DNA from 3 places in the Bacillus sp. TCT6 genome. Region 1 is predicted to be linked to each of the others. Evidence: riboswitches for the same ligand, from Rfam matches in the RefSeq annotation. Region 1 holds a riboswitch; each other region holds the start of a gene.
The links. A riboswitch is a leader RNA that binds a small molecule or an ion and turns the genes downstream of it on or off. The one in region 1 is predicted to bind cyclic di-GMP.
Positions count from the first base shown of each region.

Region 2: linked by a shared signal. The riboswitch ahead of AC0ONG_RS04095 (SpaA isopeptide-forming pilin-related protein) and the one ahead of AC0ONG_RS22650 (WxL domain-containing protein) in region 1 are both predicted to bind cyclic di-GMP.
Region 3: linked by a shared signal. The riboswitch ahead of AC0ONG_RS00710 (methyl-accepting chemotaxis protein) and the one ahead of AC0ONG_RS22650 (WxL domain-containing protein) in region 1 are both predicted to bind cyclic di-GMP.

Region 1 covers NZ_JBVYHX010000001.1:4,418,445-4,430,374, reverse strand. Annotated here, with positions in the region: gene AC0ONG_RS22675 (LTA synthase family protein) at 1-441, shown strand, start outside; gene AC0ONG_RS22670 (alpha/beta fold hydrolase) at 655-1,464, opposite strand; gene AC0ONG_RS22665 (catalase) at 1,480-3,510, opposite strand; gene AC0ONG_RS22660 (ATP-binding protein) at 3,692-4,945, shown strand; gene AC0ONG_RS22655 (ATP-binding protein) at 4,942-6,162, shown strand; cyclic di-GMP riboswitch class I at 6,429-6,517, shown strand; cyclic di-GMP riboswitch class I at 6,587-6,675, shown strand; cyclic di-GMP riboswitch class I at 6,743-6,831, shown strand; gene AC0ONG_RS22650 (WxL domain-containing protein) at 6,984-9,569, shown strand; partial or broken gene AC0ONG_RS22645 (cell wall anchor protein) at 9,609-9,916, shown strand; gene AC0ONG_RS22640 (WxL domain-containing protein) at 9,953-10,681, shown strand; gene AC0ONG_RS22635 (WxL domain-containing protein) at 10,749-11,474, shown strand; gene AC0ONG_RS22630 (WxLIP family cell surface protein) at 11,584-11,930, shown strand, end outside.
Region 2 covers NZ_JBVYHX010000001.1:811,166-823,095, reverse strand. Annotated here, with positions in the region: gene AC0ONG_RS04095 (SpaA isopeptide-forming pilin-related protein) at 1-5,849, opposite strand, end outside; cyclic di-GMP riboswitch class I at 5,910-6,002, opposite strand; gene AC0ONG_RS04090 (TetR/AcrR family transcriptional regulator) at 6,175-6,711, opposite strand; gene AC0ONG_RS04085 (hypothetical protein) at 7,163-7,588, opposite strand; gene AC0ONG_RS04080 (DUF975 family protein) at 7,813-8,466, opposite strand; gene AC0ONG_RS04075 (PH domain-containing protein) at 8,668-10,110, opposite strand; gene AC0ONG_RS04070 (PH domain-containing protein) at 10,103-10,579, opposite strand; gene AC0ONG_RS04065 (hypothetical protein) at 10,659-10,826, opposite strand; gene AC0ONG_RS04060 (TetR/AcrR family transcriptional regulator) at 10,829-11,410, opposite strand; gene AC0ONG_RS04055 (YjcZ family sporulation protein) at 11,526-11,660, shown strand; gene ecsC (ecs operon protein EcsC) at 11,698-11,930, opposite strand, start outside.
Region 3 covers NZ_JBVYHX010000001.1:160,564-168,560, forward strand. Annotated here, with positions in the region: gene thiM (hydroxyethylthiazole kinase) at 1-543, shown strand, start outside; gene thiE (thiamine phosphate synthase) at 549-1,217, shown strand; gene AC0ONG_RS00705 (anaerobic C4-dicarboxylate transporter family protein) at 1,333-2,646, opposite strand; cyclic di-GMP riboswitch class I at 2,928-3,012, shown strand; gene AC0ONG_RS00710 (methyl-accepting chemotaxis protein) at 3,148-4,890, shown strand; gene AC0ONG_RS00715 (non-ribosomal peptide synthetase family protein) at 5,025-7,997, shown strand, end outside.

The DNA of each region.
Region 1 (11,930 bases):
CTAGATAATTTAGATAGACCTACATTATTAGTATTCTTTGGAGATCACCTTCCATCATTAGGAACAAATAAATCTTTTTATAAAGAAAATGGGTATATAACGAATGAAAAAACACCGAGTGAACGTTTAGCAATGGCGCAAACGCCGCTATTAATGTATGCAAACTTTGATATGCCAAATGATAATTTAGGTTTAGTAAGCCCAATTCATTTTTCTAATCTTATTTTTGATTATGCAGGGTTAAATAAATCCTCATTTTATCAATTTTTATCGGGACTTTACAAGGAAATACCAGTGCTTAGAGATGAATTAAAAGTTGATAAAAATGGGGAAGTAATCAATGATTTAACAAAGAAACAAAAAGAAATGTTAGAGCAATATAAAATGCTTCAATATGATTTACTCGTTGGAAATCAATATAGCAAAGAAATCCTCTTTTAATAAAAGAAACAAAAAGAACTTGTATAACGATACAAGTTCTTTTTTCATAGTATTTAACGGGGTAACCAGACAAGCTGGGTTTAGGGAGTATTACTTGTACATTTAGTATATATGAAAATGTAATCGTTTTATTTGTATATTTGTGAGAAATGTGTGAATTTTATGTTTTGTAAAAAATCGATTATGTTAACTTTCAATCTTGTATTGCAGTTGTTATGCATGTAAAAATTTTATCAGTTCTTTATTTAATTCATCCGCTTGATCGATTGGTGAACCATGGCCACTATTTGTAAGAGCATGTAACTGAGAATTTTTAATTCGTTGTTGCGTAAGCTCAGCACTTTTGTAAGGAATTAGTTGGTCGTGAACGCCGTGGAAGATTTTTGTTGGGACGTTAATTTTATTTAAATCTTTCGTTACATCTTCATTTGCAGCTGCTTGTAAAATTTTGATAAGGGCATAAGAAGCGGACTGCATACCGAGATAAGAAAACCATTCAAGGGTTGCAGCTCCTAAGTTTCTATTGAAAAAGGATAAAGATACATCATTTAAAAATTTTGGTAAATTAGCATACATTTGATTAATGAGAGCATCTGCTTGTTCTTTCGGTACACCGTAAGGGGACTCTTGATTTTTAACGAAAGAGGGGGAGACAGCGTCAATTAATGCGAGCTTAGAAATGCGGCGCCCATTATAGCGAGACATATAGCGAATAGAAAGAGCACCACCAACTGAGAAACCGACTAATGTAGCGTTCTCTACTTCGAGTGCTTCTAGAACAATTGCGATATCATCGGCTAATCGATCATACGTGTAACCAGTCCATGGCTTATCAGATTGCCCATTCCCTCGTATATCCATGGCGATACAGCGAAAGCCATGCTCTGGTAAAACATTGAGTTGATATTGATACATTTGATGATTTAAAGGCCATCCGTGAACGAAGAAAACAGTCTTACTACCTGGACCAGGATTAACGTCTTGCACAAAAATATGCACATCTTTCTCGACAGTAACAAACATAAATGTCCCCCTATTTTATGAATATGCTCTATCCCAAAAGCGTTGTTTTGTCATAGCTTTAATAAATTCATTTGCTAGTCGCGTAGGGTCTTGTTCTATTAAAACACCAGGCTTTCCTTCTATATTTAAAGATTGAATAATAGAAGAGCCGTTTTGGAAGGAGCCAATCGGCTTAAAGTGATTATATGATTCTACGACAAAGGAACTTGCTTTGTTAAGAAAATGATCATCCATCTTTCCGCCGATAAGAAGTAATCCATCATAAAGGAGTGGTGAGCCTGTTAAGAAAGTATCATTTACTTCCCAATGTCCATTTGACGTCCCCTGCACTATGCCTAATCGTTCGGAAACGATCACTGGTTGAAGACCTACTTGTTTGAACTGATTTATTATATATTGTGCGCTTGGCCCATCATATCCATTTGCAACAATGACACCTACTCGTAATGTATTAGGACTAAAGGTCGTATTTGCCATACTGAGTGCTGGAGATGATTTTGTAACGTTGGATTCTTGCACATTTGGGACTTTTGCTCCGAGAGCTTCTGCAACTAAAGTAGCCAATTCTGTACTAATATGTCCAATCATATCAACGACTTGTTGGCGGACAGATTTACTTTTGACTTTTCCTAATTCAAAGGAGAAAGCTTGTATAATATGGATTTTTTCGACGTGACTCATACTATTCCAAAATAAACGAGCTTGAGAGAAGTGGTCTTTGAAGCTAGCAGCAGTTTCCCTTGTTTTATGACCAGATACAGTAGAAGGATATGTAACGAACCCCCCCTTTGTCCCAGGTACAGTATAAGGAGAATTATTTGCTAAGGAATTGTTATGGTAGGCAACGTTTCCTTTGTCGATTATATATTTAGATGCACCATCTCTTTGATTGTTATGAAATGGGCATATTGGACGGTTAATCGGTAGTTCTTGATAATTTGTACCAACGCGTGCTAATTGTGTGTCTGTATAAGAAAAGAGTCTACCTTGTAAGAGAGGGTCATTGGTAAAGTCAATACCACGAATGATACTTCCAGGGTGTAGTGCCACTTGTTCAGTTTCAGCGAATACATTATCTACATTGCGATTTAAGGTCATTTTCCCAATGATTTTAACGGGAAAATCTTCTTCAGGCCAAATTTTCGTTGCATCTAATATATCGAAGCCGTATTTAAATTCGTCCTCTTCTTCTAAAATTTGAATGCCAAGTTCGTACTCAGGATAGTTTCCAGCATTAATATTTTCCCACAAATCACGGCGATGGTAATCTGGATCAGCACCACCTAGTTTTTGTGCTTCATCCCAAATTAACGAATGAACGCCGAGCTTTGGCTTCCAGTGGAATTTCACGAATCGTGACTTTCCATTTTTATTAACGAAACGAAATGTATGAACGCCAAATCCTTGCATCATTCGAAAGCTTCTTGGAATTGTACGATCGGACATAATCCACATCATCATTGCAGCTGATTCTTGATTATTGGCGATGAAGTCCCAAAAAGTATCATGTGCTGTTTGTCCCTGTGGAATTTCATTATGCGGCTCTGGTTTAAGGGCGTGAATAAGATCAGGGAATTTAATGCCATCTTGAATAAAGAAAATGGGAATATTGTTTCCTACTAAATCAAAATTTCCTTCTTCTGTATAAAATTTAACGGCGAATCCTCTTACATCTCGATTCGTTTCATTTGCTCCTTTTGATCCAGCTACTTCAGAGAAACGAATGAAAAGCGGTGTTTTTTTTGAAGGGTCTTGTAGAAAATGGGCCATTGTTAGCTCTTCTAAAGATTCATATAACTCAAAAATGCCATGTGCTCCGTATCCTCGTGCGTGAACGACTCGTTCTGGAATTCGTTCACGGTCAAAGTGAGAAAGTTTTTCTCGCATAAGGAAATCTTCTAGAAGGGTAGGGCCACGATCTCCAGCTGTTAAAGAGTTTTCATCATTTGAAATTTTAACACCTGTATTTGTTGTCATCTCCTTTCCTTCATTTTCACGCGTGAAAGATTGGAGTTGTTCTATCTTTTTATTTTTTTTGCCGTCCATAAAAACACCTCCCATAATATACGTATTATTGTTTATGGTTTTTATGCTTGTATATAGCATGAAGATGTTGCATCGTTGGGATGATTTTCCTCAAATTTGCGATTTATCTTTGTTTGTCTATGAAAATCATTTATTATAATAAATGGTATTCTTCGAGATATTATTTTGAAGGGGTGTTGAAGTGAAAGAAAGTTTTCTATCATATAAAGAAGAAGAAAGGAATGCAAAAATCCTTTTATGGGTGTTATATGTTATTGTTATTGTATATCAAATTTTCTATGCAATTGTATTAGACAATAAATCAATAATGGATAAGGGATACAACATAGTATGGCAAGTTATTTGCGGAGTAGCAATACTGTGCGTGAATATATATTTAATGAAAAAAGAGAAGGCAAACCTTGTTAAATATGCATGGATATTTGCATACATAGGGATAGAAATCGCTAATATATTTTCGTATATTTTTTATAATAAGGCGGCGTTTGATGCGACAAATATAATAGAAATTATTCTCATTTTCTTTGTACCCATATTTTTAAATAAAAAATTTTATGTAATCTTACTTTCTTCTATTGTAGGAAAATATTTAATTTATTTATTTGTATTAGAGGAAATAAAAGCATTTATGTTCCTTATTATGTGTACACTTATGTTAATAGCTGCATATATCATTTTAAACCGATTTTTACAATATCTTTCAGCTGTAAAGGAAAGTATTGCGATTGCTAGTGAATCACAAAAATTAGCAGTAATCGGAAAAATGGCAGCGACGGTTGGACATGAAATTAAAAATCCACTCGCTTCATTAAAAGGATTTACGCAATTACAAAGAGAGAAGCATGAAGAGGATCCTGTTTATAAACGTATGATCTTTGAAATAGAAAATATGAATAATATGATAAGTGAGTTGATGGAAGTTGCTACATGCAAGCCTTCTATTTATAAGAAACATGATCTGGGAAAAATTGTATTACAAGCAACAACAACTCTTCGCGAAAAAATGAATGAATTAAATGTGCAGCTTATTTCTAATGTGGGAGAACAAACAATAGAAGTTGAATGTGATGAACGAAGAATAAGAGGAGTCTTTCTATATACGATAAAAAATGCTTTAGAAGCAATGGAGCAAGGTGGCATATTACATTTACGGTTAGAAAATAAAGGGAAAGAGTATGTGATGATCAGCTTAATTGATAATGGTCATGGTATTAAGCAAGAAAACTTAGCCCGTGTTACAGAGGCCTTTTATACAACGAAACAAGATAAAATTGGTCTGGGTCTTACAGTAGCGAATCGAATTGTCGCCGAGCACCTTGGTGAGTTACATATTTCAAGTGAAAGAAATACTGGAACGAGAATAGACATTATTCTGCCAAGGAAGTGTGGAAATACTGAAATTCAAGTGGAAGAAAAGCTAGGAGTTACCATATGAATAAAGGCTATATATTTAAAAATGAAGAAATAAAGGCGTTGAAAGTATTTTTAAGTTTATTTTTTATTATATTTTTTGTGTATGATCTTGCCTATGAATTTATCGTACCTTTGATCGCGGGAGAGCAAGAAGGCGTAGGAAAGTTTGAAGATGGTTTAGGTTTATGGCTTTACTTTTTGATGGTAGTATTGTTTTGCATTGGAATATACTTTATGAAATGGAAGAATGTTTTTGCGGTAAAGTATATTATTCTAATTGGCTATAATGTATTAGATTGTATCCACAACATTATGATTTATTATGGTAGCGATGCGGAATTTGACGGTGGAAATATAGTAGAAGTATTTTTTATTTTGTTTGCACCAATCTTTGTGAATAAAAGATATTTCTGGTTAGTTCCAGCGATACTTGTCGGGAAGTACGCTTTTACAGGAATCATTATTCAATCTTCTCTCGTTTTAATCCCAATGGCATTATATAGTGTATTTACTATTATATGTTGGATTATATTTTTGAGGGTTCAGTCTTACGTTCGTACGCTTGAGATGATGGACAAAGAAATAAAACAAACAGAAAAACTAGCAGCTGTTGGAAAGATGGCAACGGTTATTGGTTATAAGATTAGAAGACCTTTAGCAAACTTAAAAAAACTTGTGAATAAACAAGCAGACAAGCATCCAGAGGATAAAATTTATAGTGATATTATGAAACAAGAAGTAGATCGGATTCATATAATTGCTACAGAACTTAGTGGATTTGAGAAATCTAAATCACTAGAATCAGAAACTCATAACATACAAGAAATTATCTCTTATGTTATTCGAGTTATGGAAAAGCCTGCTTTAAAACAAGGAGTCCACATACAAGGTATTTACAGTAAAGACTTACCATCAATTACATGTGATGAAAAACGATTAAAACAGGTCTTTTTTAATTTAATTAAAAATGCAATTGAAGCAATGTCAGTTGGCGGAACAATTACGATTAAAGTTACTGTAAAAGAAGGAATCATCGTTCAAGTGAAAGATGAGGGATGCGGCATTCCGAAAGATAAAATTCCAAAGTTAAACGAAGCCTTTTATACAACGAAAGAAACAGGAACTGGTCTAGGTTTAGTAGTTACAGAAAAAATTATTAAAGATCACAACGGTAAAATGAGTTTTGAAAGTGAAGTTGGGGTTGGAACGACGGTTGAGGTTATGTTACCACTGCATTAACTACAAAAAACATCACTTATTTGGAAGTGATGTTTTTTTATTTTATCCCGCTATTTGCCGGGCAGCCCGATTGGTGAGGGCTGATTAAAGTTTCACTTTATCTATAAAGAATGTATGATGTGTTTTTAATATCAAAATGTTTTTTGAAAGTTTTCATTATGGATTTTCCGGGGGGAATTTAGACTATAAAAATTAATTATTTTTTTCTGAAAAAACTATTTTCTTTTTTGGGTTTTAATGGTATATTCAAAACACGATAAATAAATTCCTATATTTGGCACACTATTCGAAAGGATAGGTCGCAAAGCTAAGAGTCTAAAGTAATGAAAATTACTATGACAGTCTGGTTGCAGTTTGGATTTTCACACATAGTTGTATGTATGAAAATCGAAGAGGCAACTGGACTTTTTGTTTTCTTAAAAAAAAAATAAATGGGCACACTGTTCGAAAGAATAGGTCGCAAAGCTAAGAGTCTAAGGTAATAAAAATTACTATGATAGTCTGGTTGCAGTTTGGATTTTCACACATAGTTGTGTGTATGAAAATCGAAGAGGCAACTGGACTTTTTGTTGTCTCAAAAAAAATAAATAGGCACACTGTTCGAAAGGATAGGTCGCAAAGCTAAGAGTCTAAGGTAATGAAAATTACTATGATAGTCTGGTTGCAGTTTGGATTTTCACACATGTTGTGATATATGAAAATCGAAAAGGCAACCAGGCTTTTTATTTTTTCAGAATACACATTATGATTGTAAATTTAGTCGATTAATACATTTAATGTTCGGAATATTCGGTGCATAAAAAGCGAGGGAGGGAAGTACATTGCAAAATCAAATAGGGAAATTTGGGCGTATACTTCTCGCTGGAGGAATATTATTTACACAAGTTGGTGTGCTAGACTACTCTGCAACGAAAGTTTATGCGGTTACAAATGACGAGCAAGGACGTTTTATCGTTCATATGGATAAACAAGAAATAAAAGTTGATGAAAATGTAGTATTAAAGATTACAAATACAAATAAACAAGATGCTAATATCGAGCTGAAATTATCTAATGAGCAGCTCTTTAATGAAGAAGAAACGAAAAAAATGAATGAAAATAATAAAGCGATTCAAAACATTTCAGTAACAGAAGATCACATTGTAAAAATTGAAAAGAATGAACAAAGTAATTTTATCGGTGACGTATATGTAGTCATTCAAATGAAAAAAGCTGGAGAGTACAAATTTGAACCGATAGTGAAGTTTGAAGGGAATGAAAAGAAAATTGAATCTCCTTCTCTACATGTTGTAGAGAAAAAAGAGGCTTTAAATGTAGCTATTTCTGATGAAAATCCAAAGGCTTCAGAGGAAGTTGTGAAAAAAGAAAAAAATGAAAAAGTAAAAGTATCGGAAGAAAATAAAAAACAAGAAATAAAGCCTACTAATGCTGAAGTTCCAAAAGAAACGAATACTTTAGAGAAAGAAAAGGTTAATGAAGAACTCGTATCAAAGGAAAATGAATTAAAAGAGAGCAATAAGGTAAACGAAAATAATCAGGAATTACCTGCTATTCAAGCTGAGAAGGTATTAAAGAGCCAATCTCTACTAGCTGCTAGTCCTGTTACAAGTATTCTTAGATATCCAAATGTAAAGGTAATAAATAATAGAACAGGTGAAGGGCCTTCTATCCCGGGTAAATATGCTTTTAGATTTGTTTGGAGCCCACAAGTAACATATGAGGTAAAGGGTAGTAGCAATGACAGAACTGGTCAAAGTCAATATACATTTAGAAATTCAAATAGAGAACAGTACGTATTAGTAAAAAAAGCTGGTGAATATCAAGGGAAATGGATTGATGTCCGTATTAATATTCACTCTATGACAGCTTCATCTGTAGATGTTAAAACACCAATAACTAAAGGTGATGCAAAAAACTTTTTACAATTATATGGGAACGGAAGGTCAGGACAAACTTATAATGCTTCCTTTGAATTTTATGAACACGGAACAAGTAAAAAAGTACCATTAACGGCAATGTGGAATTTCAAAAGGATAAATAGTTATAAAAATGTAACGTTACGTAATGATGGTAGTCATTTAACGAATTTATACGTGTATGATACGAGTTCAATTAGGTATCAAGACAAAGGGAATAATAAAATAGAGTTTTCTGGAACAGCAGGCCCAGTAGCTACTCCAGAAGCAGATATGACAATTACATTTGATAATTTAACAGAATTACCGCTAGAAGTTAGATTAAATGCTTCAGGTGTTAATGTATCATACGACCAATTAGCGATTGCACAAATTGAAATTCCAGCTCCAAGTGTAATAGGAGATATCGTGGAAGATAATTCCCGTCAACTTTCTTATAAGGTATATCAAAATATGCCTGCTCAATCGAAAGATATTCACTATGCGAAATCTTTTGTATTAGAAAGTGAAGTGAATAAGGATTTTACTGTGAATGATGTTTCCATTCAAGATGTGGAAAGTGGAGATGATGTAAGTAGCTTCTTTGATATTAGCAGGAAAAACAATAAGGTCACTGCGGTTGCGAAAGCAAATGCGCTAAAAACAGAAGAATTCAACGGGAAAATTTACGAGATGACAATTACAGGTTCTCCTGTAAAAGGTGCTGATGTAATGAAATATTATAAAGATGGTTATCTTGAAATACCGGTGTCAGCTAAAAACTATTTAGATGACGATAAGAATGGGCAAGATAGTAATCGAGATGGAATCGCAAAAATAAGGTATAAAGGTATTCCGACTGGGAAACCAGTCCCACAAAAAGTAGTGCAAGGAACAGATTTAACAAAAATGGATATTTCTAAATTTGTGACAGATTTATCTGTAGATACGAATTTGGATGTAGATAAACCAATATCAGTAATGAAGTTAATCAATATTCCGGATACAAAAACAATAGGGAATCATACTGTAACGGTTGTAATTGAAACGAAGCAAGGTGTACAAGCGGAGATTCAAGTACCGGTTACTGTCGTTGATGGGGCTTTAAAGTTAGTAGACGTACCAAAAGAAATTACCTTTGGAGATGTAACAATTCCATCGAAAACAACGACATACACACCGAAGGCGATTTCAAATTCTTTAAAGGTAACCGATAATCGTGTTAAAAAGCAAAAATGGAGTGTATATGTAAAGGAAATTACACCATTAACTTCAGCGCAAAATGACACATTGACGGGAGCATTGATTTACAAACGAAATGGAAAGGATACACCTTTAAGTAATTCTAGTATAGAAGCATTCTCGTATACTTCTAAAAACGACGAGGAGGTTTCATTAAATTGGAAGGAAAACGAGGGAATTCATTTACAAGTAAAACCAGGGCCGAATGTCAAAGCAAATACAAAATATGCTGGACAGCTAGAATGGACATTAACCGATGCTCCTCTCTAAAAATATATGAAATATATAAATTTTAGAAAGGAGAGAGTAATGAAAAAAATAGTTGGTATTATCGTTTCCACAGTTATATGTGTGCCGTTTCTTATGGCAAATGTAGTAACGGCTACAAGTACGAATTCAAAAGCGGGTATTACATTTTCGAATAGCTATACACCAAATACATCAACTGATCCGACAAAGATAAATACAAAAAAAGAGACAGTTGATAAAAATAAAAATGGAGATAAATATTTACCGAAAACAGGAGGCCAGACACGGGACTTCAAACAATATATAGGATTGTTTTATCTCTATATGTATTCAAAAGAATTAGGGGAAAGCAAGTGTATTCAAAATAAAAAATAGATGAAAACAGAGAAAAGGGGAAGGTACATATGAAACTAGTAAAATTAGCATTAATCGGTGCAGTATCATTAACATCAGTTGCAGCAGTAGGAACTTCAGCATTTGCGGAAGAGAAAGCAAATATGAAATCAAAAACCGATGTAACGTTTATTGAAGATACAAGCACAACAGATCCAAACAATCCAGAAAATCCAAATGAAAAAGTTACACCAGAGAACCCTGATGACCATGAAAAAGGAACAAAAGGTCCATTAAGTATTAACTACGTTTCTAACTTACACTTCGGCGAGCAAGTTATCTCTGGTAATGATCAAACGTACTTTGCAAAATTGGATAAAGTGAAACAAGGGAGCAAAACAGTTGAAGTACCTAACTTCGTATCTGTAACAGATAACCGTGGTACAAATGCAGGATGGAAATTGAAAGTAAAGCAAAATGCACAATTTAAAAGTGGTAATAGTGAGTTAACAAATGCAGCTTTAAGCTTAAGTAACCCAGCTGTAAATTCTGTAACTGATGCACAATATGCACCTACAACATTTAAAAATAAAGTAACGCTAGCTCCAGGTGGAGATGCGGTGGAAATTACTACTGCCGCAAAGAATAAAGGTATGGGTGATTGGACGACTGCATTTGGTAAAGGAACAGAACAAGGTAAACAGAGTGTGAGCTTATTCGTACCAGGTACGACGGCGAAAGAAAAAGGTGCGAAATATTCAGCTGAGTTAACTTGGACTTTAGAAGATACACCAAACTAAGCTTATACAAGATTGAAAATTAAGAATGACTAAATTTTAAAAAATGATTATAAAGGGGTATAAAACTATGAAACTAGCAAAAATAGCATTAATTGGAGCGGTAACATTATCATCAGTATCAGTAGGGACGTCTGCATTTGCAGCTGAGAAAGATGGCGGGAAATTAGACTCAAAAGCATTCATTAAATTCGAGAAAAATACAGATAAAATTGATGTTGTTAATCCAGAGAATCCAGATGAAACTGTAGATCCAGTTGATCCAGATAAAAAAGGTACAGATGGTCCACTAAGTATTGATTATGTATCTAACTTCAACTTTAAAACACAAAAAGCATCAGGGAATAACGAAATCTACTTTGCAGAATTAGATAAAGTAAAGAAAAAAGTAGACGGTTCTGTAATTGACGTGCCGAACTACGTTCAAGTAACAGATAATCGTGGTACAAATGCTGGATGGCATTTAACAGTAAAACAAAATGGTCAATTCAAAACTGCAGATGATAAAGCGTTGGATGGTGCAGCATTAACATTAAAAAATTCAGCTTTGAAATCAAACGCAGGTAGCGACGCACCAACAGCAGAACAATCTATCACATTAAATCCAAGTGGTGCAGCATCTGATTTAATCGATGCAAAAGAAAACCAAGGTATGGGTACATGGGTAAATACGTTTGGTAAAGATGCAACAGAAGCGAAACAAAGCGTAGAGTTATCTGTACCAGGTAAAACGAAAAAAGAACAAACACAATACACAACTTCACTAACTTGGGAACTAACAGACGCTCCTATGTAAGTAAGAGGAATTTTAAGATAAAAGAGGAAAATGAGAAGAGATAAGGGAATGGCTTTAACCTTATCTCTTTCTTGTCTATAAAATGGATATGAAGGGGACTACATAAGAGATGGTAAAAAAACTATTTACTAGCTTACTATTAATTACATTCTTCATGGTAAACGCTTTTTCAGTATATGCGGCTGAAATGAAATTCGCTGTGACAGCAGTTATACCAGAAAATCAAATTGATAAAAATCAAACGTATTTTGATTTGAAAATGCAACCTGGACAAAAGCAAATAATTCAAGTCCAAATGAAAAATGATACGAATAAAGAAGTTGTGGTAGAATCGTTTGCTAATACAGCAATTACGAATAGCAATGGTATTACAGATTATAGTACAGTAGAACCAAAAACGGATTCTACTTTGAAATATCCGTTTTCTAAAATTGCTAAAATGCCAAAAGAAACGAA
Region 2 (11,930 bases), 3.6 Mb from region 1:
ATCATTCCATTTGTAATTTCAAATGGAATTGGATTAGTTAATTTTTCATATCCTTTTGGTGCTTCTACTTCTACTAGTGTGTAGTTACCTACAGATAGATCTGCGATTTTTGCCTTTCCATCTTTATCTGTTGTTACTTTCACTACTACTTTGCCCGCTTCATCATGAACTTCAAACACAGCTCCTGATAAGACTTCCTTGCTTTCAGCAGCCATTTTTGTAATCTCCACTGAACCTTTGTCTAACTGTTCATTCTCTACTTTCAATGATAAGACTTTCGTCATACCTTTTTTAATTTCGAATGATACTGGTTCCGTTAACTTCTTATAACCTGGTAAGCTCTTCGTCTCTACTAATTTGTATTTTCCTACTGATAGATCTGAAACGTTTGCTTTTCCTTCTTTATCTGTCGTTATTTCAGTTACTATTTTGCCTTGCTCATCTTGTACTTCGAAGACTACGCCTTCTAATGCTTTTTGGCTATCTTTATCTACTTTTGTTACTTCTACATTTCCCTTGTCTAACATTTCATTTTCTACTGTTAAAGCAAGAGATTTTGTCATACCTTTTTCAATTTGGAAAGTAATCGGATCTACTAATTGTTTATATCCTTTTGGTGCTTTTACTTCTACTAACTTGTATGTGCCAACTGATAAATTAGTGACTTGTGCTTGTCCTTTTTTATCTGTCGTTATTTTAGCGACTACTTGTCCTGCTGCATCTTGAATCTCAAAGACTGCATCAGCTAAAGCATCTTTATTTTCTTTATCTACTTTTGTAATTTCTACATTTCCTACATCCACTAATTCATTTTCTACAGTCAATTGTAATGCTGTAACTCTACCTTTTTCAATTTCGAATGAAACTGGCTTTTCTAGTGGTTTGTATCCTACCGGTGTTTCTACTTCTACTAACTCATACTTTCCAATAGATAAATCTGAAACTGTTGCTGTTCCTTCTTTATCTGTCGTTACTTTCGCAACTACTTTTCCTTTTGAGTCACGTACTTCAAATACAACATTTTCTAATGGTGCTTTACTGTCTTTATCTATTTTTGTGATTTCTACATTCCCCGTATCTACCATTTCATTTTCTACAGTGAACGTTAAAGATTTTGTCATACCTTTTGTAATTTCAAATGGTACAGGCTTTTCTAATTTTTTGTAGCCTGGTAAACTATCTACTTCTACTAGCTTGTACTTTCCTACTGATAAATCTGAAACTGTTGCTTTTCCAGCTTTATCTGTCGTTACTTTCGTTACTACCTTGCCTTTGTCGTCTTGAACTTCAAAGACTACCCCTGCTAACGGTGCCTTATTATCTTTATCTATTTTTGTAATTTCTACATTTCCCGTATCTACCATTTCATTTTCTATTTTTAATGATAGAACTTCTGTCATTCCTTTTTTGATTTCAAACGATACTGGTTCTGTTAATTTTTTGTAACCTGGTAAGCTTTCTTTCTCTACTAATTTGTACTTTCCTACAGATAAGTCTGAGATTTTTGCTTTACCATTTTTATCTGTTTTTACTTCCGTTACTACTTTGCCTTTTTCATCTTGCACTTCGAAGACTACATCTTCTAATACTTTTTTACTATCTTTATCTACTTTTGTAATTTCTACTGAACCTTTATCTACTAGTTCATTCTCTACTTTTAATGATAAGACTTCTGTCATACCCTTTTTAATTTCGAATGATACTGGCTCTGTTAGCTTTTTGTAGCCTGGTAAGCTTTCTACTTCTACTAGTTTGTAATTTCCTACAGATAGATCTGAAATTTTCGCTTTTCCTTCTTTATCTGTTGTTACTTTCGTTACTACTTTGCCTTTTTCATCTTGCACTTCGAATGTTACGCCTTCTAATAACGCGCCACTTTCTTTGTCTACTTTTGTAATCTCTACTGAACCTTTATCTAACAGTTCGTTCTCTACTTTCAATGATAAAACTTTCGTCATACCTTTTTTGATTTCGAATAATACTGGTTCTGTTAATTTTTTGTAACCTGGTAAGCTTTCTACCTCTACTAGCTTATATTTCCCTACTGATAAATCGGAAACGTTTGCTTGTCCTTCTTTATCTGTCGTTACTTCTGTTACTATTTTGCCTTTGTCGTCTTGAACTTCGAAGACTACGCCTTCTAATAATTTTTGACTATCTTTATCTACTTTTGTAATTTCTACATTTCCCTTGTCTAACATTTCGTTTTCTACTGTTAAAGCAAGAGATTTTGTCATGCCTTTTTCAATTTGGAAAATAATCGAATCTACTAATTGTTTATATCCTTTTGGTGCTTTTACTTCTACTAACTTGTATGTGCCGACTGATAAATTAGTAACTTGTGCTTGTCCTTTTTTATCTGTCGTTATTTTAGCGACTACTTGTCCTGCTTCATCTTGAATTTCAAAGACTGCATCAGCTAAAACATCTTTATTTTCTTTATCTACTTTTGTAATTTCTACATTTCCTGTATCTACTAATTCATTTTCTACTGTTAGCTTTAATGCTGTTACTCTACCCTTTTCAATGTCGAATGAAATTGGCTTTTCTAGTGGTTTGTATCCTGCCGGTGTTTCTACTTCCACCAACTCATACTTCCCAATAGGTAAATCTGAAACGTTTGCTTTTCCTTCTTTATCCGTCGTTACTTTCGTAACTACTTTTCCTTTTGAATCACGTACTTCAAATACAACATTTTCTAATGGAGCTTTACTATCTTTATCTATTTTTGTTATCTCTACATTCCCTGTATCCACCATTTCATTTTCTACTTTTAATGATAGAACCTCGGTCATGCCTTTTTTGATTTCAAATGATACTGGTTTTTCTAGCTTTTTATAACCAGGTAAACTTTCTACCTCTACTAATTCATACTTTCCTACAGGTAAATCTGAAACATTTGCTTTTCCATCTTTATCTGTCGTTACTTTTGTAACTTCATTACCCTTTTCATCTTGGACGATGAATGTTACTCCCGCTAACGGTGCTTTATTATCTTTATCTATCTTTGTTATCTCTACATTTCCCGTATCTACCATTTCATTTTCTATTTTTAATGATAGAACTTCAGTCATGCCTTTTTTGATTTCAAATAATACTGGATCTGTTAGTTTCTTATAGCCTGGTAAACTTTCTTTCTCTACTAATTTGTACTTTCCTACTGATAGATCTGCGATTTTTGCTTTACCATCTTTATCTGTTTTTACTTCCTTTACTACTGTTCCAGCTTCATCTTGCACTTCAAAGACTACGCCTTTTAATGCTTTTTTGTTGTCTTTATCTACTTTTGTAATTTCTACTGAACCTTTATCTAACTGTTCATTTTCTACTTTCAATGATAGGACTGTTGTCATACCTTTTGTAATTTCGAATGATACTGGTTCTGTTAGCTTTTTGTAGCCAGGTAAACTTTTCGTCTCTACTAATTTGTACTTTCCTACTGATAAATCTGAGATTTTTGCTTTACCATCTTTATCTGTTTTTACTTCTGTTACTACTTTTCCTTGCTCATCTTGCACTTCGAAGACTACGCCTTCTAATACTTTTTGACTATCTTTATCTATTTTTGTAATTTCTACTGAGCCTTTGTCTAACTGCTCATTTTCTACTTTTATTGATAAAGCTTTTGTCATACCTTTTGTAATTTCAAATAGTACTGGTTCTACTAGATTTTTGTAACCTGGTAAGCTTTTCGTCTCTACTAATTTGTACTTTCCTACTGATAGATCTGAAACGTTTGCTTTTCCATCTTTATCTGTTACTACTTTTCTTACTACGCCATCTTTCTCATCTTGGACTTCAAATTCGACACCGGCTAATACTGCCCCGTTTTCTTTGTCCACTTTTGTAATTTCTATATTCCCTTTGTCTACCATTGCATTTTCCACTTGTATTGGGAATATGCCGTCCCCTGTTACATTTACTTCGAACTCTGTTTCTTTTAATTGGTAGCCTTCAGGTGCTTTTGTTTCTTTTAAAATATATTTTCCTGGTGCTAACGGTTTAGAGATTGCCTTACCATCTTTATCTGTAACAATATGTTCGACTACTACACCGTCTTTTACTATATCAAACTCTGCATTTGCTAATGGTTTTTCACCATTTTCCGAATCAATTTTCTTTACTTCAATTTGACCCTTTTGCATAGTATTTTTAATTTCAATTGTTTTTATTTCTCCAGCTTGAAGTGTAACCTCTACTGGGCTTGTTAATTTTTGATATCCTTCTGGTGCTACTGTTTCATAAACTTTATACGTCCCAGGAGCTAAAGTTTGAGGTACTGAAAAACCTTTTTCGTCCGTTTTCAGTTTTACAACAACTTCATTTGCACTATTTCGAACTTCAAATTCGGCACCTTTTAACCCTTTATTCGGATTCTCAGAATCTGTTTTATGAATCAATACTGTACCATCTTTTGGAGCTTCAGGCGGCGTAATAGTTACTTCTTTTGATGTTAATGTTTTATCATCAAAATGCAATTCCGCTTTATTAGGAATCTTCTTATCTACGTAAGAAGATAAGTCTGCATTATTTTTTATTTTCGCCTTGATACTGAGATTGATTATCTGGTCTTCATATGACTTATAGTCAAAACTCTCACCAAACGTAAATGTTACTTCACTTCTTTGTTTATCTATATTTAACGTTCCTTTAGAAGTAATATCTTGGCCATTTTGATCATACACTTTTGCCTCTAATACTTCTAAAACATCTTCTAAATCATCACTAATTACCATAGATGTGTATTTAGGAGGATCGTTCGGTATATGTGTACCAACTTGGTATTGAATAACTTGATCCATTTGTGTTAACTGCTCATTCTCTACAAGCTTGCCATTCTCATCAACTATATTTTTTTCAATGCTAGGTGGATTATTGTCACCTGAACCGGATCCTCCTCCACCACTTACAAATACTTGTCCTACTTTTTCTTCAGTTTTAATATTTTTACCTTCTAATTTCACAGTATTTTTATGAGGCTTTGCAGCAGGATTTGTAACCTTTGTTTTATATCTTAAAATATAACCTTTTGAACTGTCTGGAAACTCAATTGTAAATCCAGTCTTCGTTGCATTTATTTTAATGTTAGATAAATCTGCTGGCTTAATATTTGTTGGTGCATAACCATCTTCAAATACAGCCTCTTCTAATACTACGCTGTCTGTAATTAACTCATGCCCAGGTCCTAATGTATCTGTTAATTTAAGATCTTGCATTTCTGTTCCAGTTGCATTTACGTATACAAGCCAATCAGCAATTGAAGGATCTTCTTGATTATAAGAACCCCATTTCAATAAATTTTCCGTATTGGGCTGTGGCTTCGGTCTCTCTGTCGTATTATTTACACTTACTTCTTTATTGACGATTTGACCATCAACGTTAAATTCTAATGGAATTTCTTTAACACCATCATATGCTTCTAGACCAAAGTAGAATTCTACGAATAAAGAGCCTTTAATGTTATTCTTTCCTTCTACGTAATCACCCATAGTACACGTTAATAGACCCTTTTTCATCTCACATGTACCAACTGTTTTTCCTTCAGCATCTTTTAAAGGAAAACTCATATTCATAAGGTCTTTTCGAAACTCTTTTGGCATATCAATTGTGAATTGATCTCCACTTTTTATTTTTTCTTTAGCTGACCACTTCACTTCTACTTTCATACCATCTGAGGCTTGATACGGTTCAGATGTCGTGCCATCAGTACGGGAAATATTAATTTCGTCCACTGGACTTTTCATCACAGCAGCTTGAATAACTGGAGCCCACACATTCAGCACTGAAAATAATACTAGAAAAACTAATGAAACCATTGAAATATGCCTTTTAGTACTTTTCATTTGCATAGTTCCCTCCTATTTTTTTATATTTATATAACAAAAAAAGACCGTCCGGTTGCATCAAAAATGTGCAACCAGACGATCTTAGTAACCAATATGTATTACCGTAGACTCTAAGCTTTGCGGCCTATCCTTTCGAATAGTGTGCTAAAAATATCTTTTATTCTTTTTTTGTTTCATTTTCCTCTTAAACCAAATATTACTATACCGTCTGGACGGTTATAATTCAATACTCTATAAAATTGTTCTATTTTTCTAATAAAAAAAACAATTCACCACTACATTAAATAAGTAATGGTGAATTGTTTTCGCATTATATAGTTCGTATATTCTATTTATACGAATTATCAATAAGAGCTTGAATCACTTTTTCTCTTAACTCGGGGCTTAGTCTGCCAACCCCTAAATATTCCGAATACCATAATCCATCTGCTGCTAATCTAATAATTGTTGCACAAACTGAATCTATCTCATCGTTTTCTATATTCTTTTGCAGTTGCTGAAATGATTGTTGTAATGGCTCAAGTAATTCAGGTTTTAACATGAATGCTGCCATCATACTACTAGACAACTCTTCTGTTCTTCTCTCATTACTTAATCTTTCCTCTACAAAAGAGCGAACCCATCTCCCTTTCCTCTCTGAGTCTTCCGCTACTTTATTGTAAATAGCGCCCTCATAATCCTCTATCCCTCTGACTATCATACCTTCTATTAAAGCTTCTTTATTTGCAAAGTGATACAATAATCCACCTTTACTTACACCCGCCTCTTTTGCCACTGCTTCTAAGGTTAATTTAGCAACCCCTTTACATTGCACAATTTGAGAAGCGGCCGCCAAAATCTTTTGCCGCGTTATGCTGATACTCATTCCTTTTTAAAACCCCATTTCTACTAAATTTATATAAATACGAATCTTATTTTTAATATTGTTGATTACTACTAAGTATTTTCTTTATACAACAAAAGCTTCATTACCTTTGAATTTTTAGTTACTTATTCTATTAAAAATTTCCATATCATTCAATATGATAACATTAAATACACAAAGTCGACTATACATCTATACTTTTGTATTCATTCCTAATATATCCATCAATAAAATTTACCGATGTAGTCCTTCTTATTACTTTATAAGACGGCAGTAATTCTTTCAGCATTAAATAAAAAATGTTATTACTCCCATCGAATCGAGTAATAACATTTTACTTAACAAATTCGCGGCCAACTAGCATCCTTCACATCTTCACTAGTCGGTTTTCTAACTGATCCAATAAAGTGAAACTTTATATCCGCAACATGGACAGGTGTATTTCATTTTGTCACTCCATTATTAACTTGTTTTCCCATATATTCCGACTCACAAAGAATGTAACAGCACAAATCATAGTTATCCCTATGAAAAATGTATTAGAATCTTCATATGTAGTTGGAATGCCTACCGTTACGAAAACAATACTAAAAGCTAAAAATAGATATAATAATAAAGATATAATATAGCTTAGTTTAAATCGTAAAATGATACCTCTAAACAATAGCTCACCAAGTAGACAGCCACCTAAAATAATAGGTACTCCGAAATACAATGTAAGGACTCCCATTTGCGCAGTAGATTGAATTATCTTTCCAATTATGTTCGGCGAAACCAGCTCACTATCGTTTCCCATCCTATCATATAAATCAAGTGCTGTTGCTGAAATAAAGAAACTTAATATAGAAAATGAATACGGTATTAAAAATTTGCTCACTCTCATTCACCTCGCTTTTTTCTTTACATATATTATTCATTATTTCCTATCATTTTTACATAAAAAAATAACCCTCTATGATAAAACATAGAGGGAAGCATTTCTATATAAAAATCTATACCTTATCCTGAAGTGAATCCCGAAAATAGGACAAATATCAAAACACCTAAACCATCTGCTATCTGCTCCCTACATTCTTTAGGGTAGATAGTTTATATGTTTTATTAGAAAGTAGTGCTCTCTTTTTTATAATATTCTTTTGAAATCTCTTCATAAAATGCTGCCGATGTCGAGTAGAAATAAGGTGCTAACCATAAGAAACCGATTCCTATAGTAAGAATACTTAATATGAACCAGCCTAAGAAACTTAAGCATAGTAAAAAGTAATCCATTTTATGTCCATTCATCATATGACGACTCTCAGTAATCGCTTGATTCGCTGTATATTCTGGATGATCATTCAAAATAAAATATGTCATAGAATAAGAAAATGATTTAATAATACCTGGAATAATAAGAAGTAATGTCCATAGAGTCAAGTATACATACATTAGTAAATATGTTAAAAACGACTTCATCAACTTACTTCCATCGCTAAACCATCTAAATATATGACCAATGCGAGCATCAGTCCTACGAATTGCATTTAAAACAAGATAATAGACACCTATTGTTAATGGACCAATAACAAGCATTACAATAATACTTACTGTGAGTGAATCACTTGCTTCTTCCCAACCCCAAAATATCGAAAAAATACCTGTTGTTAGCATTTCAACAGCTCCAATAAGGATTCCAATTAATAAAGTTGCCCCTACCGCTAATCCCCATCTTCCTTTTAATGCATCAAGTGCTTCTCTTTTCAACTGACTTATCATATATAACCTCCTAATACTATTTATATTTTAGTATACCATTTATATCAAAAATTCCACAGATTCCTCTAAAATAGAAGAATATTACCTTTTTTCATACATATTAATACATGTGTGCTGTAGTTGTACTGCTCTATCACTTAAACCACTCATTTCCTTATAACAAAAAAAGCCTGCCCTTCATAATAGGCAAGCTTTCTCAAATTATTCCTCACTCATTCTCTTCTTATACCAATCCTGCATTCTCTCCGCGTCTTCTACTCTCGTATGCTCTATTTTATAACTAGATGATGCACTAGAAAACTTATACGTACATAAATCCGCGCGGCGCTGGAAATATGATTGTGTCTTCTCCATTGATTGGACGTGTCTTCTTCTAATAAGTCCTGTGTATTTTCCGACGCTACGATAGACAAGTGTAATTTGTTCTCCGTTAACACAGTAACCATTTGTTTTAAATGTTGCGTAGCCAAGTGTAAAGATAAGGATTGCGAGCGGTAGTAATGCCCACATGATGTAATACTTTTCAAAGTATACGCTTATTCCAGTAAGCGGGATTGCTAGCATAGCGAAGAAAATGAAACTATCAATGAGATAGCGGCGCAATGCTGCTTTTGGTAACGAAGTAATATTTGTATTCAGTTCGTATGGTAATTGTAAATGCGCGAGTAACTGTTGCACTCGATTTTTTCGAATGATAGGATGCAGTGTAACTTTTTCTTCTTTTCCCTCACTTTGAATGACTTCTACTTGCACAGCACAATAACCGAACGGTTGGCGTAAAATGCCTTCTTTTATCGTAATCCCTTGAATACGGTGCAATTTTAGTACGAGTTCTTTTCTTTCCAGTAACCCTTGCGAAATACGGACTTCATCATTTTTTCGATTTACTGTGAAGTTACCATGTTTTAACGCGTAGCCAATTGTCGATATAATCCACGAAAGGACGAGCAAAATAGCTATCATGAAAATCCAGCCATATATATCATGTTCCATTACATACGACTTTACGCCATTCTCTATCCATTTTGGAATGTACTCATCTACTTGGTGATACACAAAAAAGATTAATGAGAATAATAGTCCAAACTGACCAGATGTAACAGACGCTATTAAAATCTCTTTCCACGTTAACTTGTACTCTGTCGTTTGCTTTTCCTCTGTAACGATTGCTTTTTCTACTGTATTTTCTGCTGTTTCGTCTAACGTTTTTTCTGCTTTCACTTCTGGAGTTGGCTCATTTAGCAAAGCAATAAGCTCCGCCGCTTCTTCTGCCGTAATACCAGCTAAGCTAACTTCTGCTTCATCGCCCCCACCAGCTGTTTCAATCTGAATTTTTTTCAAACCGAGCATTTGATATAGTACGTTAGAACTTGTATTAATCGTTTGAACACGTTCTTTATTTAAGTAGCTCTCCTTTTTCACGAAGAGACCTTTTTTCACATGTAATACGTTATTTTCAACCCAATATGTTGTGTAATACCATTTTTCAAATACTGAAAAAACAGTGAGTAAACCAAATGCTGCGGGAATTAAATACCAAAACGGGAATTTTCCGTTTAAGCTAAACATGAAAATAATGAGTGGTATAAAATCTGTTATTTTTAATTCTAATAACATCGTGATTGGATGCTGCCTCTTATACATCCTCATCACTCACTTTCGCTAATTCTGCGATTTTCGTTTTCAACATTTCTGCTTCATACATCGTTAAGCCTGGGATGCTGTGAGAAGTTGCTGCTGTTGAAATGTGTAATTCTGCTAATCCGTATTTTCTCATAATTGGTCCTTGTTCAATCGTAACGTGCTGCACACGAATCATCGGTACTAATACGCGCTTTACGACGAAAAGACCATGCTGAATTTCAAGTTCTTCTTCATTTAGTTGGTAGCTGTAATAACGTTGACGTAGTTTCGGGAATAAGAAGTACGAAAATGGCGCGAACACAACTGTTAGCCCAATCATCACATACAAAATCCACGCCCACCAATCAAACTTTATCATGAGGAAAAGGTAAGCTAAAATGACGAGTATACCGATCCCTTCTTCAATTACAGCACGAATTTTCCACACTTTGACCATGTCAGGGTTAATTTCATTTTTCAATGGATCCATGTAACCACTCCAAATCTAGTAATCTAATATACGAATACTCTTAATCTATATTTTACATAACTTTACAGAAAATTAAAATTTAATCTTCTTTCCTCTCTGGAATAAAATATCCGAACCAAAGTAGCCAAATAAAACCGATTAACTTCATCCAACTTCCATCTGCTTGAAAAGCCTCTATCATGCCTGGAATTTTATAAACTCCAATGAATCCAAGAAAACCGAGCCACCAGTTTTTTTGCATTTTCATTTTTACTCCTCCTTCATGACGCTTTTCACATTTCGAATCCAAATTTCTTTATATTTTAACTGAAATCCCATGAGCATATAATTGCTCATATTATCGATCACAAGCGCTAGCGTATGAGCGTTTTCTTCCGTTGCATGTTGTGACACAACGCCCAGTCTCGCGCCTTGCTTCAATAAATCGTGGAAACCATGTAAGAAATCCTCTTGTATTTCAAATAATCGTTTCTGATACTTTTCATTTCGCGATGCAGTTACGATAAATTCATTGATAACGCGTAGTATTCCTTCTTGCCCTTCATACTCAGAGAGCATATGTAAACCATCTGCGATTAGCTTTTCTGCAAAATTTTCTTTCGTATACTGCTCTTTATCGAAGTAATTTGCAAAATGATAATCAGAAAAAATCTCTTCAAATAAAAAATCAACTAACGCTTCTTTAGAAGAAAAATGATAGTAAATAGCCGGTTTTGAAATACCTACCTCTTTCGCAATCATGGAAAGACTCATCTTCTCAATGCCGTGCTCTGCCATGAGTTTAAATGATGCCTCGACAATGTTTTGCGATGTTTGTAAATTCTTTGTCATACTGTACCTCACTTATTTTTACTTACCGGTCGGTAAATAAATTATAAAATGAAACTGAATAATTTGCAAGTTAATAAGAGTTTACACAGGAAGTTCTTGATAAAGTGAAACTTTAATCAGCCTCCATAAACAGCGGGATAAAGGCGGCGATGAGGCTGGTCACGATAATAAAAGCGGATTTCCATCCATTATTGTGCTCTTTATCATATTGATTGTAGTCGGAGTTGGCTATAGCGAAATTAACTTCTAAAAAAAGCATCCTAAATCACACATTTAGGATGCTTTTTTTACTTTCTATTTAGCAATCGCATACGATAACAATTCATTGTCACTTCTCCAAGTCTTTGCAGCAATTGATAGTTCGCATATGCGCCTACCGGGGCACCGATTACTGGTACGAGCTGAAGCATTTTCGCTAAATCGATATAGTCTCGGTATTCTGTTTGGAACTTTTCCCAGTCCATATGATTTTCTTTTTCTGTATCCCACGTTTCAATTGCTTTCCATATTTCTTTTCTGT
Region 3 (7,997 bases), 4.3 Mb from region 1:
CCAGTACTATTTGATCCAGTTGGTGCAGGAGCAACTTCGTATCGAACAGAAGTTGCGAGACATATTCCAGCCGAAATAGATTTAGCAATTATCCGCGGCAATGCGGCTGAAATAGCAAACGTTATTAATGAGAAATGGGAAATTAAAGGGGTAGACGCTGGTACTGGAAATGGCAATGTTGTAAGTATTGCAAGGCAGGCAGCAGATGAACTAAATACAGTTGCTGTCATTACTGGAAAAGAAGATGTTGTTACAGATGGAGAGCGAACTGTTCTTATTCGAAATGGTCATCCTATTTTAACAAAGGTTACGGGAACAGGGTGTTTACTAACTTCGGTAATAGGAGCATTTGTAGCAGTAGAAAAAGATTATGTAAAAGCAGTAGTAGCCGCATTAACGTTTTATGGTGTAGCTGCGGAACTGGCAGCTGTTAAAACAGTAGAAAAAGGGCCAGGTAGTTTCCAAATTGAATTTTTAAATCAATTAGCGAATACAACTTCAGCTGATATTGAGAAGTATGGGAAGATTGAGGAGTTAGAGTAAGGGGGATGAAACATACGATGCGCATTGAAACAAAGAAAATGTCTAAGTTATTACAAGTGTATTTTATTATGGGAAGTAATAACTGCACGAGGGATCCTTTAGCTGTATTGAAAGAAGCGTTAGATGGTGGAGTGACACTTTTTCAGTTTCGCGAGAAGGGGGAAGGTTCTTTAATCGGAGGAGATAGAGTGCGCTTTGCAAAAGAATTGCAGACGCTTTGTAAGGAATATAGTGTTCCTTTCATTGTAAATGATGATGTAGAATTAGCCATTGAATTAGATGCAGATGGTGTTCATGTAGGACAAAATGATGAAGGGATTACATCTGTTCGTGAAAAAATGGGAGATAAAATTATCGGCGTATCTGCTCATACAATTGAAGAAGCACGCTTTGCAATCGAAAATGGAGCAGATTATTTAGGTGTTGGACCTATTTTCCCAACGAGTACGAAAAAAGATACGAAAGCGGTTCAAGGAACGAAAGGATTAGCTTATTTTAGAGAACAAGGAATTACAGTGCCAATCGTTGGTATTGGTGGGATTACAATTGAAAATACAGCGGCAGTTATAGAAGCGGGTGCGGACGGTGTTTCAGTTATTTCAGCAATTAGTTTAGCTGAATCTGCGTATGAAAGTACGAGAAAATTAGCTGAAGAAGTAAAGAGAAGTTTGTAGAAAAGGACATGTAGTATTTTAAGTGCTACATCGAGAAGTAGACTGCCCAAAAAATTTAAACAAACCCTTATTAAAAAAGCACAAACCTTTTTAAATAAGGGTTTGTGCTTTTTCTTTAAAACATAATAGAAATTAAAAGCATTCCAATTCCGATAGAAGTAAATGTTGCAATTAAGCCTGGAATCATAAAGCTATGATTTAATACGTATTTACCGATACCTGTTGTACCAGTACGGTCAAAGTTAATGGCAGCAACGATTGTCCCGTAGTTTGGAATGAAGAAATATCCGTTTACTGCAGGGAACATCGCAATCAGTAGTGCTGGTGGAATACCAAGGGATAGTCCAAGTGGCATTAAGGCACGTACTGTTGCTGCTTGGCTGTACAGTAAAATAGATAGAATGAATAGTGCGATGGCAAATAGCCAAGGTGCACTTGTTACTAAATGCTGAATAGATCCTTGAATCATATTTAAGTTTCCATTAAAGAAAGTATCTCCCATCCAAGCGATACCGAAAATAGCAACAACTGCTGTTGCTCCTGCTTTAAAGACGTTACCAGACACAATGCTTTCTACATTTGGTTTACAGAAAATAATAATAAGAGCCGCGATAGTTAACATAACCATCTCAATTGTGTTCGGCATGGAAAGACGGGCTAACTTCCCATCAACTATCCATCCTGGACGAAGTGCTTCAAATGAACCAAGAAGTACAACAAGGAAGGTTCCTACAAGGAAAAGGATAACTGATAATTTGGCGCCCTTTACACCTACAAATTCTTTTTTCTCTTCAAGCTTAGGAATCATTCCTTCTTTTAATCGTTTTAAGTATTCAGGGTCTTCATTTAATTCTTTTCCCATCTTACTAGCAACGAATGCTGCTAACATACAAGCAATGAAAGTAGAAGGAATACTCACTTTTAAAATATCTAATAAAGTGATTTTATAGTCAGCTAACATTGCTAAAAGAGCAACTGTGGCAGCTGAAATTGGGCTAGCTGTAATTGCTTGTTGAGAAGCGATTACGGCAATCGACATTGGGCGTTCCGGTCTAACCCCTGATTCACGAGAGACTTCTGCAATAACAGGAAGTACAGAATAGGCAACGTGACCAGTACCTGCACATAGTGTGAATAAATAAGTAACAATTGGAGCAAAAAAAGTAATACGCTTTGGATTTTTTCGTAATGCTTTTTCAGCTAGGTGAACAAGATAGTCCATTCCTCCAGCAGCTTGCAAAGCACCAGCGGCTGTAATTACTGCCAAAATCATAAGCATTACATCGATAGGAGGCGCGGTCGGTTGTAAGTGGAAGACAAAAACGAGTATTGCCATACCAACTCCACCCATTACTCCTAAACCAACTCCGCCTAGGCGTGCACCAATAAAAATACAGAGTAACAAGGTAAGAAATTGTAGCCAAAACATGATAAACTACCTCCGAAATTCATTAGTTAAGATATATTCGAATAGTTTAATTTGAATGAAAATTAAATAAATACCCGAAGAAATCCTTGTTATTTATACATTTTTTATTATATAACACAAAAAAAGTAACATTCACGTACTTTTTGAAATTATTTCGAAAAAGCAATTCGTTAAAAATTTGTATTTATATCTCTAAATAAGTAGACATTTTGATTTATATGTTGTAACCTTTGATAGAGAATATATGATTCTCATAGAACTCCCATATCGTTCAACTCGTTCAGCGAGAAAGGCAAACTGATGGAAACATGAGGACGCAAAACTACAGGAGCTAAGGTCGAAAGGCTATGCTAGCCAGTTACCGGACGGATAGGGTTGGTCTTGGCCAATGCTTTTACATTGGCTTTTTTTTATTCTCGAACATATTGAGAAACATCTTTAAACAAAATATTCATATATTTTGTTTTTTTTGTTTAGAATCATTAAGGAAGGTGGATATTAATGAAAAAATATTGGCATAAGTTATCGTTCCTTCAAAAGAACGTCTTATTAACCGTATTAGTTATTTTGACACTTGTTGGAAGTATGGGCGCGTTAAGTTTCAACATGTTTCAAAATAGTATGATGTCTTTATTTGAAAGACAGTCTATTGAAACAGGAGAAATAGTGTTGAAAAAATTGGATGTAGAATTAGTTAGAGACATGGCGAAAGATCCTACAGCCGAAAAAGTGAAAAAAGAAAAGTTAACAGAGAAATTAGATGAAGTGTCAAAAGAATTGAAAAGTGTTGGACAAACGTATGTTACAGGAGCAAAGCCGAATGAAAAGCGAGAATTACAACTCGTTGGTTTGACTACAGAGTTAACAAATGCATTCCCTATAAAGCCGGGAGATTATTATGAACAACCCGCTCATTGGATGAAGGCGTACGATAAGGTCATTGATACGAAAAAGGCCCAAATGACAGAAGTATATGAAGATGAAATAGGTTCGTGGGTGACAATATTAGAACCAATTACAGATGGAGAAAACAATATTGTTGCAATTATTGCGGCTGACTTAGATGCTTCCATTGTTCCTATTACAAAAGAGAAGTTTATGATACAGGGCTTACTCTTTATCATTATTTCATTAGCAATTGCGACTATTACTCAATTCTTTATCGTGCGTCACTCGCTAGCTCCATTAAAAGATTTACGAGAAGGATTACGTAAAATTGGTGAAGGTGATTTAAGTATTAAATTAAAAGAAAGACCAGATGATATTGGAATTATTAATGTTTATTTCAATAACACGATTGAAAAATTTAAAGGGATTATAGATAAAGTAAGGCAAACTGCTGAGCAAGTTTCTTCTTCTTCACAAGAATTGTCGGCGAGTACAGAGGAAAACAGTATGGCAGTTCAAGAGATTGCAAGTTCTATTGAAGGTTTAAGAGTAGGGGCACAGTCTCAAAAAACTTCAGTACAACAATGTTTAGGAATTGTACATGGAATGGAAGATAAGGTAGAAGAGATAACTGGGGCTGCAAAACAAGTTGCGGTTGCTTCTGAAGGTATGGAGCAACATTCAATTGAAGGTAATGAAGTGATTGGACAAATTATTAATCAAATGAGTTTAATCCAAAATGCAGTACAGGATTTATCTTCCATCATTTATTCGTTAGAAACAAGGTCAAAAGAAATTAGTGATATCGTAACTGTAATTACAGGTATTTCAAATCAAACAAATTTATTAGCTTTAAATGCTTCTATTGAGGCTTCACGTGCTGGAGCAGCTGGAAGAGGGTTTGCAGTTGTTGCTGATGAAGTACGAAAATTAGCAGAACAAACTGAAGCGTCTGCAAAAGATATAGCGAAATTAATTGGTGAAACACAAGCTGAGACAGAAGATGCTGTAGTTTCAATGCAAAAAGGTTCAAAAGAAGTAGAAACTGGAATTTCACTTGTTCAAAGTAGTGGAGATTTCTTTGAAAAAATTTCAAAATCAGCGCAATCTGTTACAGATCAAGTAAAAGCTGTCTCTGGTAATTCGAGTGACATTTTACAAAATAGCCAGAATATTGTTCAAGTCGTAAATGAATTATCACATATTGCAAATACTTATGCCAACAGCAGTAGTAATGTTGAAGAAAGCATGAAAGAGCAAGAAATATCAGTACAAGATATTGCAGAATTAGCGACTTCTTTAAGTTGGCTTTCTCAGGAATTACAAGAGCTAATTGGTGAGTTTAAAAGTGAATAAGAAGAAAGATCAATTCTAATCGAAGGGGGATCCCCCTTTGATTATGAATTGAACTAATTTGCCCGTTAATAAGGGATGAAAAAGGTGTGAATTTTCACACCTTTATTATATTTGAGAGAGGAATTTACATAAATATGAAATTAGCAATTTCTTATAATGAGATGGTAAAAGAATTTTTAGGAAAAGTAGAAGGAAGTATTAAAATACCTAAAGATGTTCAAGGAACAGAATTTGGGGTAAAAAGAAAAACTGAACTATTTCCAAATTTGACTCACATTGTAGATTTAATAGGAGCGACTGCAACGTGGTTATATCATATTTCTAAAGAAAAACATATTGTCGTGCTTTATCATGTAAGAGGAAGTTTATTTCCGATTACTATTGAAATTTCTAATTTTCTCTCCTATGAAAGTTTGAATTTACAGATTGAAGAGCAACTGGAACAAATTAAAGAAATGAATGAGGAAGAAATAGAAGAGTTTCAAAACGGTAATACATTATATGAAATGTCACCTATTATTATTGGTGAAACATATTATGAGCTACAAGACACGAATACATTACAATTTGTATTCAGTAAAAATATGCAAAGCGTAGAAATAATATTTAATAGTGTTAATTGGAAAGAGACAACGATTACTCGTTATGCACAACAAATACAAGGTGTTTTAATCAATACATTACAAAATAATAATAATTATATAAATGATTTTAATGTTATTACAGAGGCCGAGATGGCACTTTATAGTCAAGTGAATGATACGACAGCAGTATATCCTGAGAAAAGTATCGTCGATATGTTCTATAATACTGTTACTCAATTTCCAAATCGTATAGCTTTATCTTCAAGGGAAGGTACTTTAACTTATGAGGAGCTAAATAAAAAAAGTAATCAAATAGCTCATATGTTAATTAAAAACGGCGTCCAATTAGGAGACTATGTTGGAATATTTATGAAACGTAGCATAGACACAGTAGTAAGTATGGTAGCTATATTAAAAGCTGGTGCAGCGTATGTTCCGATTGATCCAGATTATCCGGAAAGTAGAATACAGTACATTATTCAAGATAGCCAAGCGAAAGTTATATTGATGAAAGAGACGCCTATAACATGTGATGGGGTTCAAACAGTTTCAATGTATGATAGTGAAACTTGTGAAGATATAGATGTAAAGTTGTCTATTCATTGTGATGATGTAGCTTATATGATTTATACATCTGGTTCAACAGGGAATCCAAAGGGAACGATGTTAGCACATAGAGGCGTTGTTAATCTGTACATTTGGATGCAAAAGCAATATGAATTGACAGAAGAGGATGTATTTGCCCAATTTCCTTCCTTTAGTTTCGATGCTTCTGTATGGGAGTCATTTGCTTCTTTATTCTGTGGAGGAAACTTGTATGTATTATTAGAGGAAGAGCGATTGTCTGTAGAAGCATTTGCACATGCAATCTATAAAGTGAAAGCAACTTCGATCTTGGCATTAGCAACAATTTTTGTTCGACAAGTAGCAACTTATTTAGCAGAAGAAGATATATATAAGCTAGCTTCCCTAAAAAGAATTGCGATTGGCGGTGAAATGTTGCCTGTAGAGGTTATTAAATTGTGGAGAGAAAGAATAGGTACAAATGTTGAAATTCATAATGTATACGGACCGACAGAATGTACAGTAGTGACGACAACTTATAAAATACCTAGTCAGTTAAATGAGGATATTGCGAGTATTCCCATTGGTAAACCATGTTCTAATTATCAAGTTATGATTTTGGATGAGAATATGAATCTTTGTCCAATTGGTGTACCTGGTGAATTATATATAGATTCAGTAGGATTAGCAAAAGGGTATTTTAATAAACCTAATAAAACAATTGAAGCTTTTATTCCGAACCCTTTTAATCCTATAGTTAGTATATATAAAACAGGTGATATTGTTAAGTTGCTAGAGGATGGAAATATAGAGTTTTTACATCGGAAAGATGATCAAGTAAAAATTAGAGGACATCGTATTGAACTAGGAGAAATCCAAAGTAAAATTTCTCAAAATCATAATATAAAAGAAAATGCTGTTTTTGCTAAGAAGAGTAAGGAAGGTAGCCAATATTTAATCGCGTTCTATACAACTTTAAATAAAAAAGAAATACCAGAATTAGTTTATCAGTTACAAGAGCAATTACCAGATTATATGGTGCCATCTAAACTAATTTATATTAATGAATTACCACTTACACCTAATAAAAAGATTGATGTTAAGAAGTTAGCTCAGTTAGAAGAAAAGTATGAACCGGTTCGTCTACAAGAATATGTTGCACCTTCTAATAAAGCAGAAAAACAAATAGCGAACGCTTGGGCGGAAGTATTAGGAATTTCAAAAGTTGGAGTGCATGATGATTTCTTTACAATTGGTGGACATTCATTGAAAGTATTACGAGTCTTAACATTGTTAAAAGAAGATTTCTCACATTTAACAATTCAAGATTTCTTTAAAGAAAGAACGATATATGGATTAGCTCGAATTGAGCGAGAAGTAAAAGTAGAGAAAGAAGAAGTATTTCGTGAATATAAAGTGATTCACGAACCGGATACTATTACGTATGCAAACGTTTTGGAAGAAACCCAGATTTCAAATGTCTTTTTAACAGGAGCTACTGGTTATTTAGGATCACACATATTATATGAATTGCTGAGAGATACATCTGCTACTATTTATTGTTTAGTAAGACCAACCAAAGATGTGCAGCAAAGAATTATAGATACATTAACAGCTTACTTTAATGATATATGTGAAGAATGGTTACAGCGTATACAGGCCGTAGCTGGTGATCTGGGAGAAGAGTATCTTGGGATGAGCGAAGAAGAATTTATGTTCATCAGTTCTAAGATGGATACGATAATTCATTGCGGTGCAGATGTAAGACATTTTGGAGATGTAAAACAATTTGAAAATATAAATGTCCAAGGAACTAGCCGTATGCTAGCATTAGTGGAAAAAGATGCTACATTCCATTTTATTTCTACGATTGGTATCCCGTTAGAATTAGCGGTAGATCAATGGGATACATACATGAAAACTGGTGATTTTAATTACAGTGTAGACTTAGAGAATGTA